3 regions of the Hydrogenophaga luteola genome follow, and region 3 is predicted to be linked to each of the others. Evidence: predicted binding sites of a transcription regulator. Region 3 holds the regulator's gene; each other region holds the start of a gene.

Region 1 (4,334 bases), on a different contig from region 3:
ACGAAGGCATCAGCGTCCGTCACAACCCCGAGTTCACCATGATGGAGTTCTACGCGGCGTACTGGAACTACCAGGACCTGATGGACTTCAACGAGCAACTGATCCGTCACGTCGTGAAGCAAGTGCACGGCGACACGCCGCTGACCTACAACGGCCAGCCGGTGGACGTGTTCTCTCCCTTCGAGCGCCTGACCATCCGCGAGGCCATCCTCAAGTACACCGACGCCGGTGCGGGTGTGGACGACCCGGCCTGGCTGATCCCGGCGCTCAAAAAACTGGGCTTGAGCGAAGAGAAGCACCAGCTCTCGACCCGCTCGCTGGCCAGCCTGCAGGTGCTGTACTTCGAAGAGACCGTGGAAGAGAAGCTCTGGAACCCGACCTTCATCATGGAGCACCCGACCGAGATCTCGCCGCTGGCCCGCGCCAACGACGACCGGCCCGAGGTGACCGAGCGCTTCGAGCTCTACATCACCGGTCGCGAGTTCGGCAACGCCTTCTCCGAGCTGAACGACGCCGAAGACCAGGCTGCGCGCTTCCAGGCCCAGGTCGCGGCCAAGGACGGTGGTGACGAAGAGGCCATGTACTACGACGCCGACTTCATCCGTGCGCTGGAATATGGCATGCCACCGGCTGGTGGCTGCGGCATCGGCATCGACCGCCTGATGATGCTGCTGACCGATTCGCCCAGCATCCGCGACGTGATCCTGTTCCCCGCGCTGCGCCGCGAGCACTGACCCCACCGTGAGCGACCTGCAGCGCCTGGACCGCCGTGTCTGGTGGCTGTTCGGCGTCGCCCTGCTGCTGTCGCTGGCCATCACGGCCTGGGACCATGCGGGCCGCTGGCACACGCCGCGGTTGGAGGCGCGCAATTTCGTCATGCTCTGGCTCTACTGGGCGCCGCGCCTGGCGGGGCTGCCGCTGCTGGTGGGCCTGTGGCTGCGCTGGCGCATCGAGCGCGGCGCGCGCCGCTGGCGCCATCCGGTGTATGCGCTGTTGGTGCTGGTGGGCCTGTGGTCGTCTTGGATCGAGCCTTACTGGATCCGCGTGCGCCACACCACCCTGTCCGGAATTCCGGCCGAAGCACAGCCGCTGAAGTTGGCGCTGGTCGCCGACATCCACTGGGGACTGTTCTTTCGCGACCGGCAACTGGACGACCTGGTCGACCGGCTCAACGCGATGGACGTGGATGCGGTGATCGTCGCGGGCGACTGGACCCACGAGCCGACGCAGGACCTGCGTGCGGGCTTCGCACCGCTTGCGCGCCTGCGCCACCCGGTTTGGGGCGTGCTGGGCAATCACGATGTGCAGGCGCCCGGGCCGGAACTCACCGCGCCCCTGCGCGAAGCGCTGACGCAGCACGGCGTACGCCTGATCGAAGGGCAGGCTGTGCCCTGGAAGGGCTGGGAGCTGGTGGGGCTGGACGACCAGTGGGGCGGGCGGCCTCAGCAGCAAATTGAGCGACTCTGGCCAGGCGGCCTCAATAACGACTCATCGCGGCGGCTGGTGGTGGTGCACCAACCCGACACCGTGGCGCTGCTGCCGAAGGGCGCGGCGTTCCTCTCCATGGCCGGGCACACTCATGGTGGGCAGATCTGGATTCCCGGTTTTTCGCCCTGGTTCCTGCGGAAGACCAACTCCCTGCAGCCCTGGTGGAACGGGCTGTACGGCACAAGGGCCGGGCAGCTGCTGGTGACGCCCGGTGTGGGCACCATCGGCTTGCCGGCCCGGCTGGGCGTGCGGCCGACCATCGACCGCATCGATCTCGTGCGCTGAGCCGGCGGCTCAGGCGAATTCGGCCAGGGCCTTGCGCATCTTCTTCATGGCCGCCACCTCGATCTGGCGGATGCGCTCGGCGCTCACGCCGTATTCGGCCGCCAGTTCGTGCAGCGTCATGCCGCCCGAACCGTCGTCGTTCACCTTGAGCCAGCGTTCGGTCACGATGCGGCGCGAACGGTCGTCGAGCTCGCCCATGGCCTGCGCGATGCCTTCGGTGGCCAGCACATCGCGCTGGGCCGATTCGATCATCGCAGTCGGCTCGTGGTTGGCATCGGCCAGCCAGGCGATCGGGCCATAGGTTTCTTCACCATCGTCGGCGGGCGAGGGGTCGAGCACCACGTCACCACCGGACAGGCGCGTTTCCATCTCGCGCACTTCCTCGGGCTTGACCTTGAGGTCGCGCGCGACCACATCGATCTCGCTGTCCGACAGGGCCTCGCGGTGGGTGTCGCCTTCGGTGGCCTCGGCACGGAAGCCCTGCTTCATCGAGCGCAGGTTGAAGAACAGCTTGCGCTGGGCTTTGGTCGTGGCGACCTTGACCATGCGCCAGTTCTTCAGGATGTATTCGTGGATCTCGGCCTTGATCCAGTGGATTGCGTAACTCACCAGGCGCACGCCCTGGTCGGGGTCGAAGCGCTTGACGGCCTTCATCAGGCCGACGTTGCCTTCCTGGATCAGGTCGCCGTGCGGCAGGCCGTAGCCCAGGTACTGGCGGGCGATGGACACCACCAGGCGCAGGTGCGACATCACCAGTTGGCCGGCAGCTTCCAGGTCGTTGTGATCGCGCAGGCGGCGGGCGGCCGACTGCTCTTCTTCGAGCGTCAGCAGTGGCATGCGGTTGACCGCCGAGATGTACGCGTCCAGATTGCCCAGCGGCGGCAGCGTCAGCGAACGGCTCCACGGGCTGGCGACGGCCAGCGTGGTGGTCGGCAGGGCGGCGGGGGCGAGCAGGGTGGTGGACATGTGAAGAACCTCCTCAGGTGGTCTTGCGGAAATGTTAGCACTCTCTATGAGCGAGTGCTAATTGAATGGTTCCATGACCGTGATATCCGGGGGTGGACAATCGGTCCGTTTTCTTTTACTGTACATAAAAACAGTATTTGAGCCTTGCCACCACCATGCCTGCCCCGTTCATCCGCCCGTCCGGCGATCTGCCGGCCAGCCTGTCCGCCCTCGTCTGGCGCGGCGACGCGCTGGGCCGGCCGGTCACGGCCAGCTGCGCCAGCGGATTCGGGGCGCTGGACGCGGCCCTGCCGGGCGGGGGCTGGCCCGGTTTCGGGCTGACCGAGCTGTTGCTGAGCCCGGCGGGTACCTTGGAGTTCCGCCTGCTGGGGCCGGCGCTGGGCCGGGTCTGTGCCGTCGGGCGTGAAGTGGTGCTGGTCGGGCCACCGCATCTGCCGCACCTGCCGGGCCTGCTGCCGCATGGCGTGACAGCCCGGCAGCTGGTCTGGGTGCAGGCCGACACGCCGGCCGAGCGCCTCTGGGCCACCGAACAGCTGGTCAAGGCCGGCAGCTGCGGGGCGGTGCTGGCCTGGCTGCCCCAGGCACGGCCGGCGCAGCTGAGGCGCCTGCAGGTGCTGGCCAGTGACCACGAAGGCCCGGTGTGGCTGTGCCGGCCGGCCGTCGCAGCCCGCGAATCCTCGGCGGCATCCCTGCGCCTGCTGGTGCGTCCGGGTGCTGGCTGGGCTTTGTCGGTCGACGTGATCAAGCGCAAGGGGCCGCCGCTGGCGCGCACCCTGCACCTGCCGGCGGTGCCGGCCGGGCTGTCGGCAGTGCTGCCGCCCCGGCTGCTGAACCTGGGCCAGACGGCCGTTTCCCGTGAGGCCGACCATGCTGTGGTCCGCGCTCCGACGCCCGAGCACCGACGACCCGCCGTCCCCCACTGACGCGGCGCTGCAGGCGCTGGCGGTCTGGGCGCTGCAGTTCACGCCCCGTGTCGCCGTCGCCGAAGAGGCCGTGTTGCTGGAAGTGGCGGCGAGCCTGCGTCTGTTCGGCGGGCGGGCGGCGCTGCGCGAGCGGCTCTGGGGCGGAGCGCAGGAACTGGGCGCAGTGGCCCTGGCCTGGGCGCCCAACGCCCGGGCGGCGCTGGCGCTGGCGCGGGCGGGGGTGGAAGACGGCGTGTCGGCGCCGCTGGAGCGCGTGCTGGACGCGCTGCCGATGGCGACCCTGAGCGCCGTGCGGCCGCACCTGCCGATCCTGGCGCGCATCGGCTGTCGCACCCTGGGCGATCTGCGCCGGCTGCCGCGTGCCGGACTGGCGCGGCGTTTCGATGCGGCCTTGCTGGCGGCGCTGGACCAGGCCTATGGCCGTGCCCCCGAGACGCATGTCTGGGTCATGCTGCCCGCGGTGTTCGACGCCCGGCTGGAGCTGCCGCACCGGGTCGAGGACGCGGGGACCCTGACCTTCGGGGCGCACCGCCTGCTGCTGCAGCTCTCGGCCTGGCTGGCCGCACGCCACAGCGGCGTGACCGCCTTCACCCTGCACTGGGCGCACGACGCCATGCGGTCGCGCGGCGCGGGCGAGGGCGGGCAGCTGACGGTGCGCACTGCCGAGCCCAC
Region 2 (4,334 bases), on a different contig from region 3:
CCACGGCGCTGGGGTCCCGGTCCACGCCGGTCACCGGATGACCGTGGCCGGCGAACCAGCGCAGATGCCGTCCCTGTCCGCAGGCCACGTCCAGTACGGTGCCGCCGACCGGCACCAGGTGCGACCAGCGTTGCACCCAGGAGGAGGGCGACTCCGTGCCGTGCATCAGAAACAGCTCCAGAGCTGGTCGGCCAGATTCACCAGGAAGTCGGGGCGGCGGTAGAGCATGAGCGTGCCCAGGAGGGCCAGGGCGACGGCGGCCCAGACCAGTGCCCGAGCGGCCAGCGGCTTCACGCAGCGGCCCCCATACGCTGCGGGCCGCGCTCGATGGCCGACTCGCGGACCGGCAAGTTCACCAGGGCCGCGAACACGCCCAGCGCGATGGCGATGTACCAGACGATGTCGTAGCTGCCGGTCCGGTCGTAGAGCACGCCACCCAGCCACACGCCCATGAAGCTGCCGATCTGGTGGCTGAAGAACACGAAGCCGCCCAGCATGGACATGTGGGCCACGCCGAAGATCTGGGCCAGCACCGCGTTGGTCGGCGGCACCGTCGAGAGCCAGAGCACGCCCATCACGGCGGAGAAGACATAGACGCTTATGGGCGTGAGCGGCGCCCAGAGGAAGATCACGATGGCGACCGAGCGCGCCAGATAGATGAACGCCAGGATGTGGCGCTTGGCCAGACGCTGTCCCAGCGCGCCGGCGGCGTAGGTGCCGATGACGTTGAACAGGCCGATGATGGCCAGCGCGTAGCTGGCCACCTGGGGCGAGAGGCCGTGGTCCTTGAGGTAGCTGGGCATGTGCACACCGATGAAGACCACCTGGAAGCCGCACACGAAATAGCCCGCCATCAGCAGCTGGAAGCTGCGGTAGCCGAAGGCCTCGCGCAGCGCTTGGCCGATGGTCTGTTCGCGCTTTGGCGCAGCGCCACCCGTGAAGCCCGGTTCGCGCAGGAACAGCGCCAGCGGCATGATCAGCAACACCGCGGCGCCGAGGACAAGCAAGGCCTGTTGCCAGCCGAAGCCCGAGATCAGCCAGCCTTCCACTGGCACCATCAGGAACTGGCCAAAGGAGCCGGCCGCCGCAGCCACGCCCATGGCCCAGGAGCGGCGCTCGGCCGGGATCTGGCGGCCGATGACGCCGTAGACCACGGCATAGGTGGTGCCGGCCTGGGCTGCGCCGATCAGCAGGCCAGCGGTCAGCATGAACACGAACGGGGTGGGTGAGAGTGCCATGCCGGCCAGGCCCAGCGCGTACAGCACCGCGCCCCCCAGCAGCACCCGGAACGCGCCGAAGCGGTCGGCCGCCATGCCGGCGAAGATGCCGAACAGGCCCCAGGCCAGGTTCTGGATGGCCAGCGCGAAGGAAAAACCTTCCCGGGTCCAGCCCATGTCCTGGGTGATCGGCTGCAGCCAGAGCCCGAAACCGTGGCGCACCCCCATGGAAAGGGTGACGATGGCGGCGCCGCAGATCAGCACCTGTGCGGCGGACAGGCGCGCCGGTGACATGGGTATGGGGGAAGCTGAGGACATCCCGGCACTGTAGCGAATCCGGCTTTGCCGAAGGCGTCGCAAGGTAGACGCTGGCCCGTGAAATTTCTCCCGCCGATTGATGCGTGCAAGGCATCGAAGGAAAAACCGGGTCTTTGATCTGTATTTGTATACAGGCTTTTGAAGGGCCGCACCTTACAATTTCCCGATGGCAACCCAATCGAACGAGTATTCCGAAGGCTCCATCCGCGTCCTCAAGGGTCTGGAGCCGGTCAAACAGCGGCCGGGCATGTACACCCGCACCGACAACCCGCTGCACATCATTCAAGAGGTGCTGGACAACGCGGCCGACGAGGCGCTGGCGGGCTTCGGCAAGAAGATCAAGGTCACGCTGCACACCGACGGTTCGGTGAGCGTGGAAGACGACGGCCGCGGCATTCCCTTCGGCCTGCACCCCGAAGAAAAGGCGCCCGTGGTCGAACTGGTGTTCACCCGCCTGCACGCCGGCGGCAAGTTTGACAAGGGCAAGGGCGGCGCCTACAGCTTCTCCGGCGGTCTGCACGGCGTGGGTGTGAGCGTGACCAACGCGCTGTCCACCCGGCTGGAGGTCACCTGTTTCCGCGACGGCCAGGTGGCGAAGCTGGCCTTTGGCGCCGGCGACGTGATCGAGCCGCTGGTGGTGACGCCAAAGGGCGAGGGCGACCGCAAGCAGGGCACCACGGTGCGCGCCTGGCCCGACGCCAAGTACTTCGATTCAGCCGTGCTGCCGCTTGGCGAGCTGACGCACCTGCTGCGCAGCAAGGCGGTGCTGATGCCCGGCGTGCAGGTCACGCTGGTGAACGAAAAGACCAAAGACACCCAGACCTGGCAGTACAAAGGCGGCCTGCGCGACTACCTGGCGCAGACGCTGACCACTGACCCGGTGATACCGCTGTTCGAGGGCGAAGGCTACGCCGATGCCAAGGACGACAGCTTCGCCGATGGCGAAGGGGCGGCCTGGGCCGTTGCTTTCACCGAAGACGGTGCGCCGGTGCGCGAGAGCTACGTCAACCTGATTCCCACCAGTGCCGGCGGCACGCACGACAGCGGCCTGCGCGACGGCCTGTTCCAGGCCGTCAAAGCCTTCATCGAGATGCACGCGCTGCTGCCCAAGGGCGTGAAGCTGCTGCCCGAGGATGTGTTCGCCCGCGCCAGTTACGTGCTCAGCGCCAAGGTGCTGGACCCGCAGTTCCAGGGCCAGGTGAAAGAGCGCCTGAACTCGCGCGACGCGGTGCGCCTGGTCGGCGGCTTCGTGCGCCCGGCGCTCGAACTCTGGCTCAACCAGCACGTGGACTACGGCAAGAAGCTGGCCGAACTCGCCATCAAGGCGGCGCAGAGCCGCCAGAAGGCCGGCCAGAAGGTCGAGAAGCGCAAGGGCTCGGGCGTGGCCGTGCTGCCGGGCAAGCTGACCGACTGCGAAAGCCGCGACATCGCGCACAACGAACTCTTCCTGGTCGAGGGCGACTCGGCCGGCGGCAGCGCCAAGATGGGCCGCGACAAGGAATGCCAGGCCGTGCTGCCGCTGCGCGGCAAGGTGCTCAACACCTGGGAGGTCGAGCGCGACCGCCTGTTTGCCAACACCGAAATCCACGACATCTCGGTCGCCATCGGCGTCGACCCGCATGGCCCGCTGGACACGCCCGACCTGAGCGGCCTGCGCTACGGCAAGGTCTGCATCCTTTCGGACGCCGACGTCGACGGCTCGCACATCCAGGTGCTGCTGCTCACCCTGTTCTTCCGCCACTTCCCCAAGCTCATCGAGGCCGGCCATGTGTACGTGGCGCGCCCGCCGCTGTTCCGGGTGGATGTGCCGGCGCGCGGCAAGAAGCCCGCTGCCAAGCAGTACGCGCTGGATGAGGGCGAGCTGCACGCCATCCTGGACAAGGCCGAGAAAGACGGCGTGAACCGCGAGAAGTGCCAGATCAGCCGCTTCAAGGGGCTGGGCGAGATGAACGCCGAGCAGCTCTGGGACACCACGCTCAACCCCGACACCCGCCGTCTGCTGCAGGTCACGCTGGGTGCGATGGACTTTGCCGCCACCGAGGCCCTGATCACACGACTGATGGGTAAAGGCGAAGCCGCCGCGCGCCGCGAACTCATGGAACTCCACGGTGACTCCGTGGAGGTGGATGTGTGATGCCCTGTCTGGCCCAGACCTTCGGCGGCGTCCTGCTGGCGGTGGCGCTGGCCGGGTCTGCGCACGCCGAAATCTGGGCCTACCGCGACAAGAACGGTGTCACGCATTACTCCGACCGCCCGCTCAACGCCCGCTACGAGCTGCTGTACCGCGGCTCCAGCATGGGCGGACCGATCGCCAGACCGGGCAGCGGTGGCAGCCGTCCCGCGCTTTCCTCGGCGTCGGCGGTCACCCGCATGGAGCTGTCTACCCGCTTCAAGGCGGTGCGCCACCTGATCCGCGAGGCGGCGAGCCAGCACGGCCTGGAGTTCGAGCTGCTGCAGGCGGTGATCGCCACCGAGTCGGGCTTCGATCCCGGCGCCGTCAGCCCCAAGGGCGCAGTGGGCCTCATGCAGGTGATTCCCGACACCGCGGAGCGCTTCGGTGTCCGCGCCACCGGGCGCCAGAGTGTCAGCGAGCGCCTGACCGACCCGCGCACCAATATCCAGGCCGGCTCGCGCTACCTGGCCTGGCTGATCAACTATTTCAACGGCGATGTGCGCCTGGCGGTGGCCGCGTACAACGCGGGCGAGGGCGCTGTGCTCAAGGCCGGGCGCCGCATCCCCAACTACCCCGAGACCATCAACTACGTGCGCAAGGTCACCGACCTGCACCACAGCCTCAAA
Region 3 (4,334 bases):
CCCATGGTCGTGCGTGTGGCGCGGCAGGCGCAGCTCAGCGGCGCCCGTCAAGTGGTGGTGGCGGCGGACGATACCCGCATCCTGAGTGCCTGCGCGTCGCACGGCGTCGCGGCGCTGCTCACCCGTGCCGACCATCCCTCCGGCAGTGACCGGCTGGCCGAAGCTTGCGAACAGCTGGGCCTGACTGACGACGAGCTCGTGGTGAATGTCCAAGGGGACGAACCGCTGGTGGACCCCGCGCTCATCGCCGCCGTGGCCACACAGCTGGCGCAACGGACCGATTGCGTGATGAGCACAGCAGCCCACGCCATCGAGACGGTGGACGACTTTCTCAATCCGAACGTGGTCAAGGTCGTGCTTGACCGCAGGCAGGTGGCGCTGTATTTCAGCCGAGCGCCCATCGCCTGGTGGCGCGACGGCATGGCGGCAGGCCAGCCATCCAGCCTGCCTTCTCCGGTCCCACTGCGACACATCGGTGTCTACGGATACCGGGCGGGTTTCCTGCGCCGTTTTCCGTCGCTGGAGCCGGCACCGCTGGAACTGACGGAGTCGCTGGAGCAGTTGCGCACCCTATGGCACGGGGAGCGCATTGCGGTGCATCTGGCAACCCATGCGGCCGCTCCCGGTGTCGACACGCCCGCGGACCTGGAAAGAGTCCGGGCGCTGCTCCGGAAGTCTTGAACTGCGACACTGCCTGTAAGGCAGTGTCGGGGTGGGCCATGCTATCCTCGTTCGACCCTCGATACCGGGGCCGGCTCTGCCGAGGAGACAGGCGAGCACGAACGAAACATTGACACAAGGAAGACGATGAGACTGATCCTGTTGGGCGCTCCTGGTGCGGGCAAGGGCACACAAGCCACCTTCATCTGCCAGAAGTACGGCATCCCCCAGATCTCGACCGGCGACATGCTGCGGGCCGCCGTCAAGGCCGGCACTCCCCTGGGCCTGCAGGCCAAGGCGGTCATGGACGCAGGTGGTCTGGTGAGCGACGACCTGATCATCAACCTCGTCAAGGAACGCATCGCCCAGCCCGACTGCGCCAGTGGCTTCCTGTTCGACGGCTTCCCGCGCACCATCCCGCAGGCCGATGCCATGAAGGCGGCTGGCGTGAAACTGGACTATGTGCTGGAAATCGACGTGCCATTCGACGCCATCATCGAACGCATGAGCGGCCGCCGCTCGCACCCTGCCTCGGGACGCACCTATCACGTGAAGTTCAATCCGCCCAAGGTGGAAGGCAAGGACGACGTCACCGGTGAGCCGCTGATCCAGCGCGACGATGACAAGGAAGAGACCGTCAAGAAGCGTCTGGAGGTGTACAGCGCCCAGACCCGTCCGCTGGTTGACTACTACAGCCAATGGGCAAAATCGGATCCGGCCGCCGCCCCCAAGTACCGCGCCATCAGCGGCACAGGCTCGGTCGACGAGATCACCGCCCGAGCGTTTCAGGCACTGGCCGCCTGAAGCACCGCCCGCTCATCCTGCAAACCCGGCACGAACTGCCGGGTTTCTTTTTTGTCGTTGCACCTGGCTGGCTGGTCAGGGCCCCAGCAACGAGAGCGCGAGTGCCAGCCGCGCCTTCACAGGGGATAGTCCGTTGGAGTCGGGCATGGGATTGGCCTTGTCCGGAATCACACGCCCGCGGGGGCAGCGCGTGGCCCTGACCACCCTCACACCACTGGCCATGGCCTCCGCCAGGGCCGACGCCAGCGACTGGTGAACCGTACCGTTGCCGGTGGCCGCCACCACAATGCCCTGCGGACGCAGGGCTGGTTCCGCGTGCAGCAGCGCGCGAACGACGGAGCCGTCGGCATCGGCGTGGCTGGTCACCAGCTGGACACGTGGCAGCGCATCGGCCCGCAGCACCCGCGCCAGAAGCGCCTCCGAACGCTCGGCGTTCGGGTGGTTTGCGGGAGGATGGAACCACCGGACCTCGCCTTCCTCCACACACGCCTGAGGGCCGGCGTCGCCCGAATCGAACGCATCCACACGGTAGCTGTGAACCTTGGTCAAGTGCTCGGGCGCATGCACCTGCCCCGCACAAACCACCACACACCCTTCGACCTCGGGATGACCCGCCACGGTCACTGCGTCCAGCAGGTTCTGCGGCCCGTCTGGCACCAGCGCGGTGGCAGGGCGCATCGCGCAGGTGAACACCACCGGCTTACGGGGTTGCAGCACCGTATGGATGAAAAAGGCTGTTTCTTCGAGTGTGTCGGTACCGTGTGTGACGACGACGCCAGCCACCTCATCGCGGGCAAGGTGGTGAGAGAGCCGAAGCAACAGCCGCTTCCAAAGGCCGAAGTGCATGTCCTTGCTGTCCACTTGTTCCACCTGCTCCACCTCCAGAGGCACGCTTTGCAGCGCCGGCACGCCCGCCAGCAGATCTTCCACACGAACCTGCCCCGCCACGTATCCCACGTTGTCACCAGACCGGGCGGCCCGCCCGGCGATCGTGCCGCCAGTCCCCAGGATCACGCAAAGGCTTCTGTTGTTGTCGTTCACTTGCCAAGTCTCCAAAACTGTTTAAAAATACAGATACTGGATATGCAAACAGCCTACCCAGCAGCCCGCCCGCCACATCACGAGGTTGACATGATCGAGTCGTTCCCGCCCAAGCTTACGGCCCGCCAGCAGCAAATCCTGGAGTTGATCCAGAACGCCATAGCCCGCACGGGCGCCCCGCCCACCCGTGCAGAAATTGCGACCGAGCTCGGCTTCAAGTCGGCCAATGCAGCCGAGGAGCACCTTCAGGCACTCGCTCGCAAAGGCATGATCGAATTGGTCAGCGGCACCTCGCGAGGGATCCGTCTTCGCAGCAGTGACTTGCAGGCCATCAATGATCAACGGGCGCAGCAGCTTACACTGCCGATGCCCGGCCTTTCGCAGCTCATGCTGCCCCTGATCGGGCGGGTGGCGGCCGGCTCCCCGATCCTCGCGCAGGAGCACGTCGACCAGACCTACCACGTCGAGCGTAGCCTGTTCCAGCGCACCCCCGACTATCTGCTGCGCGTGCGCGGCATGTCCATGCGTGACGTCGGCATTCTTGACGGCGACCTGCTGGCGGTGCAGTCCAGCAAGGACGCCAAGAATGGACAGATTGTGGTGGCCAGGCTCGGTGACGACGTGACCGTCAAGCGCTTCATGCGCCGCGACCATCAAATCGAGCTGCACGCGGAAAACCCCGACTACAAAACCATCGTGGTGCAACCGGGTGAACCATTCGAGATCGAAGGCCTCGCTGTGGGCCTGATTCGCAACAGCTTCCAAATCTGACCCGCTGGGTCGGTGCTGCCCTCGCAGGTGGCGGGCGTTTTGTCAGGACAGCACACCGTCTATGGCAAACCCTGCGAGTGTGGCTCTTCCGAATCAATCCTGCCTGTGTCCAACCCCTCCCCGGAGTTTCACATGGGAATCCGCATCACCTCCAAGACCTGGCGCGCACCGCTGCAGTTGATCGACAGCTGGCTGCCGTCCCCTCTGTGCCCCTACAAGACCCGCAAACCGCTACCAGCACTGATGCAGCGGTTTGTCAGGGCCGGGTGGTTGGCCAACAGGCAACCAAAGCAGTCGCTGCCAGTCTCTCCTACCGCTTCCATGGCCGAGGTTTCGCGCCCCTCACGACCTGCAACCATCCGCCTGAAGCACGCCAGCCCACCGGATCGAAACGCCTGCCTGGTCATTTCAGGGCGCATGGCCGATGTCTGCGCCGAACTGGACCGCCTGGCCGCTCTGGAGCACCGCACCGAACCCGCCTGACAGCGCAAAGGCTGAACAGAATGCTCATGGCGGCACAATAGTGCCCCATGAACATTGTGATATTGGACGACTATCAGGACGCCGTCCGAAAGCTGGATTGCGCAGCGCGCCTCGACCCCTATCCTGCCAAAGTCTTCACCAACACGGTCAAGGGAGTCGGGCAACTGTCCATACGGTTGCGGGATGCCGACATCGTGGTCCTGATACGGGAAAGAACCCCCATATCCCGCCAATTGGTTGACAAGCTGCCTCGCCTGAAACTCATTGCGCAGACCGGGCGTATCGGCGGCCACATTGACGTCAATGCCTGCACCGAACGTGGCATCGCCGTGGCCGAAGGTAAAAGCTCCCCGATCTCCACCGCTGAACTCACATGGGCGCTGGTCATGGCGTCGATGCGACGCATCCCCCAGTATGTGGCAAGCCTCAAGCACGGCGCGTGGCAACAGTCAGGACTGAAGTCATCGTCCATGCCTGCCAACTTCGGCCTGGGTATGGTTCTTCACGGCAAGACACTTGGCTTGTGGAGCTATGGCCGCATCGGCAAGCTGGTCGCGGCCTATGGCAAGGCCTTC

The links. Region 3 encodes LexA, which represses DNA repair genes until DNA is damaged. Its sites were predicted from a motif close to ACTGTATNNNNATACAGT; they were not measured.
Region 1: a site for LexA is predicted at 2,857-2,874, ahead of imuA (translesion DNA synthesis-associated protein ImuA). Genes of this name have one in related genera too.
Region 2: a site for LexA is predicted at 1,653-1,670, ahead of ACFOPI_RS07655 (DNA topoisomerase IV subunit B). Genes of this name have one in related genera too.

The regions. Positions count from the first base shown of each region.
Region 1 covers NZ_JBHRXX010000007.1:116,081-120,414, forward strand. Annotated here, with positions in the region: gene lysS (lysine--tRNA ligase) at 1-734, shown strand, start outside; gene ACFOPI_RS15220 (metallophosphoesterase) at 742-1,773, shown strand; gene rpoH (RNA polymerase sigma factor RpoH) at 1,783-2,739, opposite strand; gene imuA (translesion DNA synthesis-associated protein ImuA) at 2,877-3,662, shown strand; gene ACFOPI_RS15235 (Y-family DNA polymerase) at 3,607-4,334, shown strand, end outside.
Region 2 covers NZ_JBHRXX010000002.1:807,263-811,596, forward strand. Annotated here, with positions in the region: gene ACFOPI_RS07640 (class I SAM-dependent methyltransferase) at 1-166, opposite strand, end outside; gene ACFOPI_RS07645 (hypothetical protein) at 166-294, opposite strand; gene ACFOPI_RS07650 (MFS transporter) at 291-1,535, opposite strand; gene ACFOPI_RS07655 (DNA topoisomerase IV subunit B) at 1,702-3,669, shown strand; gene ACFOPI_RS07660 (lytic transglycosylase domain-containing protein) at 3,669-4,334, shown strand, end outside.
Region 3 covers NZ_JBHRXX010000009.1:436,523-440,856, reverse strand. Annotated here, with positions in the region: gene kdsB (3-deoxy-manno-octulosonate cytidylyltransferase) at 1-681, shown strand, start outside; gene adk (adenylate kinase) at 808-1,464, shown strand; gene ACFOPI_RS20890 (asparaginase) at 1,540-2,505, opposite strand; gene lexA (transcriptional repressor LexA) at 2,596-3,276, shown strand; gene ACFOPI_RS20880 (hypothetical protein) at 3,409-3,759, shown strand; gene ACFOPI_RS20875 (D-2-hydroxyacid dehydrogenase family protein) at 3,807-4,334, shown strand, end outside.